DNA from 4 places in the Cellvibrio sp. BR genome. Region 1 is predicted to be linked to each of the others. Evidence: predicted binding sites of a transcription regulator. Region 1 holds the regulator's gene; each other region holds the start of a gene.
What was found. Region 1 encodes LexA, which represses DNA repair genes until DNA is damaged. Its sites were predicted from a motif close to ACTGTNTNTANANACAGT; they were not measured.

Region 1 (2,209 bases):
CACAAGCACGTTATTACGTCACCTTCCCCACTTACCTCGTTGGTGTAATGAAGCGAATTCTGCCTAATCGTTTGCTGGATAAACTTCTGCTCAAAATAGGCGGTTAATTCATTTTCGATTCAGTCATGAGAATTAAATTAACAATATCTATAACGGGGGAAAAACGATGGCCAAATATACCGCTCCATTCATTTTATGCACCGCTTTACTAGCAACCACCGCGAATGCCGATTCCCTTCGCTGCAATGGTCAACTCGCCAGTGCGGGCGATACAAAAGCGGATATTATCGAACTGTGTGGTGAGCCACTGATGACCGATAGCTACTGCGAGCCCTCCGCCGCAATCACCACTCCACAAGGTGTTCAAAACGGCAACAACAACATTCAAAACAATGTCGCCATTCAAACCTGCACGGAAGTCGAGATCTGGACCTACAACCCAGGCAAAGGCAAATTTATGACCCATCTGTATTTTACTCAGGGCGAATTGCGCAACATTCGCTATGGCAACAGGGTGAAATAACAGCAGTTTGAAAAACTATTGCACAAGCTGATTTACTGTATATAATCACAGACACTGTACAGATAAACAGACCCAGGAGTGCACTATGTTTGACTTAACGCCCCGACAGGAACAGGTACTGCAATTGATCCGCAGTTATGCGGATGAAACCGGTTATCCACCTACCCGCGCCGAAATCGCACGTATCTTAGGTTTTAAGTCAGCAAATGCTGCCGAAGAACATATCAAAGCGCTTGCTCGCAAAGGGGCAATCGAAATTATCCCCGGCGCATCGCGCGGTATTAAATTACCTGAATTGCAAGCGGGCATTCCTATTATCGGACGAGTTGCTGCAGGCAACCCGATCCTTGCACAAGAACATATTGAAGATTACTGCAACATTCCCACCAGCTTCTTTTCGCCCAGCGCTGACTTCTTTCTGCGAGTGCATGGCATGAGCATGAAAGATGCCGGCATTCTTGATGGTGACTTACTCGCAGTACATAAAACTGATCAGGCACGCAATGGCCAAATCGTTGTCGCCCGTATTGGTGAAGAAGTCACAGTAAAACGATTCAAGCGTGCAGGTAACCGCGCACAAGTTGAGTTATGGCCAGAGAACCCCGATTTCGATGTCATTCTGGTTGATACCCGCGACCAGGAATTCAGTATTGAAGGTTTAAGCGTAGGAGTAATTCGCCGTGACTAATATCGCTCGTGTTATACCCCAACATACCCCCAACCAGAAAACTGCCAGCGGTGTCACCGAGCTGGTATTAACCAGCGACTCGCCAGAACAGCTCGCCCTGCTATTGCCCATGATTGCATTTTTAAGCAATAGCGCCAGTGACCGCTGGATTACCTGGATCGCACCGCACAATATCAGTAGGGATTTGCTTGAATCCTACGGCGTAAATACTCGCTTTATCCGCGTTATTCATGCGCAAGATCCACAGGCTCTGTTGTGGATAACCTGGGAGGCACTGTCTGCTGGCAACAGCCACACGGTTATATCCAGTCCTGGGAAATTAAGTGATAAGGAGCTGTCACAGCTGGAGACGGCAGCAGCAAAAGGTCAATGTCAGGGGTTGCTGCTACGTGTTAGATAAATTCAAGTTGAATAATGGAGATCAAGGACGATAACAACCTCGCTTAATCAATGCAGCATCATTTTTTCCAGCTCGGATAATTCACTAAAATTATCATCCAATTGGGCTTCTGCCTGCTGATCTGCAATTTCCCCTGCTACATCCATTCCCGCTTCAATCATCGCTTTGGCGACCATGAACTTTTCCTCTCCCAGAAATGCCAGAGATTCCTGCGAAAAACGAATTGTTACCAAGGGCTCATTAGTCTCGCTATCTGCGCGTTGCAAGGCAACATCGCCATTCGTCAGCTCAACAATTTCATAAAAGGAAGACATAGGGTTCCCGTTATTGACGCAAGAAAAGGGCGCGCATTCTAACACCCAATGTTATGGAAGCCTATTTACCAGCCATTTATCAGGCGTTGTACTTGAAAAATATCAACCCACGCGAGGGATTGCCTGCAATAACAAGCAACCGGCAGAACTTTTAAGCCTGTGGCCAGCATGGGTGTTAGCAGGAATTAGTGCCACATCACCGCTAGCCAATGTGGCAGCAGCGGCATCATCACCAATAATTACGTCTCCTTCCAACACCATTAACAAGCAATAGCGCTCAACAT
Region 2 (2,209 bases), on a different contig from region 1:
TTTTAATTTCACTTTTGCTTCGCCCTGGTTGATCATTGGCTCAATAGTAAAAGTCATTCCCTCGCGCAATACCAAACCAGAATTCGGTTTTCCATAGTGGAGTATTTGTGGGCCTTCGTGCATGGCGCGCCCTATACCGTGACCGCAATATTCACGCACGACTGAATAACCATTAGCGCTGGCAAATTGTTGAATTGCAAAACCAATATCGCCGAGGGTTGCACCAGGTTTTACCGCGCGGATTCCTTGCCACATGGCCTCGTAGGTTTTATCTACTAATTTTTTTGCCAGCGGCGACACCTCGCCGATCATATACATTTTGCTGGAATCAGCAATAAATCCATTTTTTTCCAGCGTAATGTCGACATTAATAATATCGCCGCTTTTTAAAAATTGAGTTGCAGAAGGCATTCCGTGACAGACAACATCGTTAACGGAGGTGTTTAATGAATAAGGAAAATCATATTGCCCCTTACTTGCCGGACGGGCATTGAGTTCGTTGGTAATAAAACGCTCTACCACATCATTAATTTCCATGGTCGATATACCAGCTTTTACCAGCGGATCAAGGTAGGCGAAAACAGAGGCAAGTAACCGCCCTGATTCACGCATCACATTTAATTCAGCGCTGTTTTTTAAAAAAACCTTATCCATGATTTCTTTTGCCTAGGGGAATGGGTTGATTTATTTCAACGGCGGCAAGTTGTAATTGTTCGCGCAAAATCTCGCTGTAGGTAAGAGTGGGGTTGGTTTCAGCCAGCATGCCAATTTTTATCCAAAATTCCGCTTGTGAATTGATAGAGCGCACCATTGCTGAGCTCGCTTTACGGATCTCCTCATGCAGTTCATCGCTAATTTTGACAATGCCCATAAATACCTCAATATATGAAACGTATATGCATCGTATATTCGTTGCAGGGGGAAATCAAGCGGCCTGGTCGCCCGAGTAAGGGTGGGGGCTAGTGGTTTAAGGTTCTGTTTGCAGGATCAGGCAATAATCCGCTTGGATCGAGCAAACTTATCATCGGCTATTTGATAAATACTAAATTCCATTTATCTGTGGTGTTGATTGTCATGTTTGGTTGTCACGGTGATCGCGAATTGGCCGTGCGACGAACTAAATTTTTAATCGGGATTAAACGTGTCGTTTTAATAACGCAACGCTCGCTAAAGCAAATCAGTCAGTTTAGTTTTGTTAATCCTGCTTTCCTTATGGGCATTCAGGTGGGATTATCGAACGGTTTGTTAGTGCAGTGCCTGAAATTCCGATGATAAATGTAATAACGCGGATGCCTGTCTATGTCTAATCAGTTTTATCATTTACTCGCCTCCTGGCTGCCACTCAAAGATAGCGCCAACTGGGTGCTGGGCGCGGTTATTCAAACGCGCGGTTCGGTGTATCGCAAAACTGGCGCGCTAATGTTGCTGAGTGATGCGGGCCATCAATTGGGTATGCTGAGTGGTGGCTGCATTGAATCCGATTTGTTGTTGCAAGCGCGTAAGGTTATCGCGTTGGGGAAATCCCGCCGTGTGGTGTACGACGCGAGCGACGATAGTAATATCGCCTGGCGCTTGGGCATAGGCTGCGGTGGCGCAGCTGAAATTGTGTTGCACCCCTGTAATTCCACCAATGATTTTTTGCGCCTGCCGGAAATTTTTTCCTGTTTGCAGCAACAGCACGCCTGTCGTTTTGAGTTGCAAATAGAGGATGCTTTTGCCAGCTTCACACCATGCTCGCGTGCGTTTAGCCAGCGTCAGCATGGCAGTTTGAAGCGCGCCGATGACACGGATAACGGCAAACAAATCCTCACGACCTTAATTAATCCGCTACCCCATTTATTAGTTCTGGGCAGTGGCGTGGATTTAATTCCCCTGTGCCAGCTCGCGCTGATTTTAGGTTGGCGCATCACACTGGTGGATCAACGCTTAAATCCCCACAAACGCGAAAATTTTCCGCCGCAAATTAGCGCGTTGAACACAACCGTTGCCGAATTGGATGATGAATTATTGCACAGCGTGGATGGCATTATTATCGCCCACCACAATTTGCGTTTGGATGCAGCTGCCGTCGCGGCTTTGCAAGCGCGAACGCTCGCCAATCCTTACATCGGTTTGCTTGGCCCTGCAAAACGCAAAGCGGATGTGCTGGTCGCTGCCGGATTTGATGAGGCGCAATTGAATTGCCTCATTGCCGGGCCTATGGGTTTAG
Region 3 (2,209 bases), on a different contig from region 1:
CCGCATCCATACGCAATGCCCAATTGGGTTTCACGTTGGCAGTCAGGTGATCCGCCCAGCTGGTGTCTTCAGTGTGGCCGCCGCTCGCAATTAAAACAGGCGTATTGTCCTTTGGTGTTTTGAGGAAGCTGGCGTATTGCTTGTAAAGATGGGTGTAGAACTCGGGGGTCATATTGCCGCCACAACCCCATGCCTCGTTGCCAATCGCAAAATAATGCACACGGAAGGGTTTATCACGGCCGTTTTTGCGGCGCAGCTCAGCAAGCGTGGATTTACTGTCCGAGGTCATGTACTCCAGCCACTCTGCCATCTCCTGCGGGGTGCCGGTTCCCAGGTTGCCGTTTACGTAAGCTTCCGCGCCAAGCATTTCAACCAGATCGAAGAACTCATGCGTGCCTACTGCGTTATCTTCTATCACGCCGCCCCAGTTGGTATTAACACGTGCCGGGCGTTCGCCACGCGGGCCAATACCTTCACGCCAATGATATTCATCGGCAAAACACCCGCCAGGCCAGCGGATCAGCGGCACCTGCAATTCTTTTAAGGCACCAACCACGTCATTGCGCCAACCCTTGGTGTTGGGAATGGTAGATTCGGGACCAACCCACAGGCCTTCATAAATCCCCCGACCCAAATGCTCGGCGAATTGACTGTAGATGTTTTTATTGATGACCGGACCGGTTTTGGTGGTATCGATTTTGACTTGGGTGTCGGCCAGAGCAGCAATGCTCATGCCCAACCCGAGGGCCATTACCAATGGTTTTATCATTCTCATAGATGTCTCCTATTTGTTGTTATCTATCTAACGCCGCCGTCTGTTGAACATCGGTTAGTAGCGAGCATAAAGGCAAAAAGGTCTTATTGTCATACAAGTTAACCTAAATTTACGACATCGCATTTCAATGAAAATAGATTCATAAGTGAAAATAGATGACAGGCACCAAATACTGTATTTAAATACAGCCATCTTATTAACTATGCCTCTACTGTTGCCTTTTCACCATGCGCAAAATCATTCACTGCGATGCCGATTGTTTTTTTGCCGCGATAGAAATGCGCGATGACCCAAGCTTGGCCCGTCGCCCGATTGCCGTGGGCGGTAGCAGCGATCGGCGCGGGGTTATCTCCACCTGCAATTACGAGGCGCGCCGCTTTGGTGTGCACTCCGCCATGCCCTCCAGTACCGCGATGCGTCTCTGTCCAGATTTATTGATCCTGCCGCACCGTATGGATGCTTATCGCGAAGCTTCGCAGCAAATGCGCAACATTTTTTACGACTACACCGATTTAATCGAGCCACTCTCGCTGGACGAAGCGTTTCTGGATGTCAGCGACTGCAAGCACCACCAGGGTAGTGCAACCCGTATCGCCCAGGAAATTCGCGCGCGCATTCAACGGGAAATTGGCATCACGGTTTCGGCGGGCATAGCGCCCAATAAATTTCTCGCCAAAATCGCCAGCGATTGGAACAAACCCAACGGCCAGTTTGTGATTACTCCTGCACAAGTAGATAGCTTTGTGGCGCAACTGCCAGTGAAAAAGATTTTTGGCGTGGGCAAAGCCATGGCAAGTAAATTAGCAGAACTCAGTATTTTTACCTGCGCCGACTTACAAAAACTGTCGGTGTTTGAATTGTCGCAGCGCTTTGGTCAAATGGGTTCCCGCCTTTACAAATTAAGCCGCGGGATAGATGAGCGGGAATTAACGGTAGACCGACGCCGCAAATCACTCAGCGTAGAAAATACTTTCGCAAAAGATTTACAAAACCTACCGCAGTGCTTGCATGAACTACCAGCACTCAGCCAACAACTGGCAATACGTTTACGTCGGGTGGATGATGATTACAAAATCATAAAACTGTTCGTAAAAATAAAATTCTCTGATTTCAGCACCACCACCATTGAACGCAGCGCAACCGGCATTCAACCCGATGAATTTATCGCATTGTGCAGCGAAGCCTATCACCGTAAAGAACAACCGGTACGCTTGCTGGGCGTGGGAGTGAGGTTTATTGATTTACGCGAGCACAATCATTTTGTGCAATTGGAGCTGTTTAATCGGTCGGCATAACAGCGGCCTCATTGCGAGGCCGCCAAGAACCAGTTATTTAGCAACCGTTTTAATAGTATAAACCCCGGATATATCGCGATTAAACGCGGTGAAGTCATCGCGATAAAATTCGCGGAAATCCTCCAGGGTACCGTTTTGA
Region 4 (2,209 bases), on a different contig from region 1:
GATCATATCTGCCCACAGCCCTTCGCCGCGCATACGGGTGGCGAAGTTGGCGTCGTAATCCTTGCCGCCGCGCATATCGCGAATGCGATTCATCACCCGCTGCGCCCGTTCGGGGAAGTGGGTTTGCAGCCATTGCTGGAACAGCGGGTTTACCTCCCAGGGTAGGCGTAGCACGGTGTAGCCAGCGGCGGTTGCGCCCGCACTGGCTGCCGCTTGCATCACCTTTTCCAGCTCCTGTTCAGTGATAAACGGAATCACCGGCGCCACACTCACCAGTACCGGAATGCCCGCCTGCGCCAGTTTTTCAATGGTTTGTAAACGCCGTGTGGGCGATGCGGCGCGCGGTTCAAGGGTGCGCGCAATGTGGTGATCAAGCGTAGTGATGGTGACCGCGGCGGCAATCAGGTTGTTGTCGGCCATAGGTTTGAGCAAATCCAGATCCCGCTCAATCAGTGCTGATTTGGTGATTATCCCCACCGGATGCCGGCATTCATCTAATACCTCCAGACACTGGCGGGTGATGCGCAACGCCCGTTCCACCGGCTGATATGCATCGGTATTAATGCCCAGCGCAATCGGGCTGGCCTGATACTGGTGATGGGCGAGTTCGCGGCGCAGCAATTCCGGCGCGTTGGTTTTGGCGTAGAGCCGGGTCTCAAAATCCAGCCCCGGCGACAGCCCTAAATAGGCGTGGGTGGGGCGCGCAAAACAGTAGACACAACCGTGTTCGCAGCCGCGATAGGGGTTAAGCGACACACTAAACGGCAAATCCGGCGACTGGTTGCGGCTGAGAATCGTCTTGGCGAGTTCGGCTGTGACACTGGTGTTGAGCGCGGGGTTGATATCGGTATCGTCGCTGTAAGCGGCCCAGCCGTCATCGACGGTTTCAATCAGTTGGGTTTCAAAGCGCCCCGCCATATTGCTCACCGCGCCCCGCCCTTTAATCGCCTGCAAGGGTTTTTCGATCCAGGGGGCGGGGTCGCTAAACTCCGGATAATCGTTGGTCATGGCCGCACCTCAAATACTGTATAAATAAACAGTAATCTTGAGCGCGAATTGGCGCTTTGGCAAGCCTTGGCGATTCGTTAGTCGCCTTTGATTTAACAAAAATGATTTCCCCTGCAACCTTTTCAAGCATTGCCCGTAAGTTCCTCCGACAACCAAATCCCAGGAGGAATTACCATGAACCCGCTTACTCGCACATCTTATCGCGCCTTGTTAATCGCGCTTTCCTGCACTGCCCTACTCAGCGCCTGTGGTGGCGGAGGCGGTAGCGGTGGAGGTGGTGGCTATTCATCCACGCCCGGCAGCACGGCCTACTCCAGTGTGGTCGCCAGTTCCATCGCACCCAGTAGTACACCGGCCAGTTCGGTCGCGCCCAGCAGTACGCCTTTATCCAGCGAACCTGCATCCAGTGCGCCGGCTTCAAGCTCGGTAGTATCCAGTTCAGCGTCATCCAGCTCGGTGGCACCGGCATTGGTACCGCCCGTGGTATTAATCGATAGCCAGCTCAATAGTGCCGATGGCGATTATTTTGTCGCAAGCGGTGAGGTGTTGGTGGGCATGCCCGAGGATTCCGGCAACACCAGTTTTGTCGCGCAGCTACAAAATCGCACTGGTTTTAGCCTCTACACCTTTGCCAATGACACCGCCGGCGTGTCCAACTGCAGCGGTACTTGCCTGGCCAATTGGCCGCCACTGTTAGCCAACCCGGGCGATCAAGCCAGCGCACCCTATTCGATTATTGAGCGCAGCATGGGCACCGCGGGCCCGGCATTGCAGTGGGCCTACCAAGGCCAACCCTTGTACTTTTTTATTGGTGATACCAATGCGGGTGAAACCACTGGCAAAGCCATCCCCAACTGGTTGCTTGCACGGCCAATGCCTACCCGGATTGTTGCCAACGCCACCCTCGGTAGTCATCTTGCGGCAGCGGGCAGTGTGAAATTGGCAGTGCCGGTTGACGGCGTTGAACAAACCAGCACCGCCGAGCGCAACGGGTTTACGCTCTATACCTTCGATAATGACACCGCTGGTGTCAGCAATTGTTCCGGTACCTGCCTCACCAATTGGCCAGCGTTAATGGCTCACGCCGGTGCCGTTGCCACCGCACCCTACAGTTTGGTGCAGCGCGCCAGCGGCGAAATGCAGTGGGCACTGAACGGCATGCCGCTCTACTTTTTTGCGGGCGATACCCAAGCCGGTCAAA

Region 2: the regulator LexA is predicted to act here: its motif matches at 975-992, upstream of O59_RS16705 (ParD-like family protein).
Region 3: the regulator LexA is predicted to act here: its motif matches at 947-964, upstream of dinB (DNA polymerase IV).
Region 4: the regulator LexA is predicted to act here: its motif matches at 1,024-1,041, upstream of O59_RS02105 (PA0069 family radical SAM protein).

Annotation. Positions count from the first base shown of each region.
Region 1 covers NZ_JH668201.1:350,248-352,456, reverse strand. The annotation lists gene O59_RS06745 (SDR family oxidoreductase) at 1-107, shown strand, start outside; gene O59_RS06740 (DUF2845 domain-containing protein) at 167-523, shown strand; gene lexA (transcriptional repressor LexA) at 609-1,211, shown strand; gene O59_RS06730 (cell division inhibitor SulA) at 1,204-1,611, shown strand; gene O59_RS06725 (hypothetical protein) at 1,659-1,925, opposite strand; gene O59_RS06720 (hypothetical protein) at 2,028-2,209, opposite strand, start outside.
Region 2 covers NZ_JH668204.1:187,000-189,208, forward strand. The annotation lists gene map (type I methionyl aminopeptidase) at 1-654, opposite strand, end outside; gene O59_RS16705 (ParD-like family protein) at 647-871, opposite strand; gene O59_RS16710 (XdhC family protein) at 1,300-2,209, shown strand, end outside.
Region 3 covers NZ_JH668202.1:468,341-470,549, forward strand. The annotation lists gene O59_RS12335 (alpha-N-arabinofuranosidase) at 1-769, opposite strand, end outside; gene dinB (DNA polymerase IV) at 1,003-2,070, shown strand; gene O59_RS12345 (glycosyl hydrolase) at 2,104-2,209, opposite strand, start outside.
Region 4 covers NZ_JH668200.1:505,249-507,457, reverse strand. The annotation lists gene O59_RS02105 (PA0069 family radical SAM protein) at 1-1,008, opposite strand, end outside; gene O59_RS02100 (lipoprotein) at 1,183-2,209, shown strand, end outside.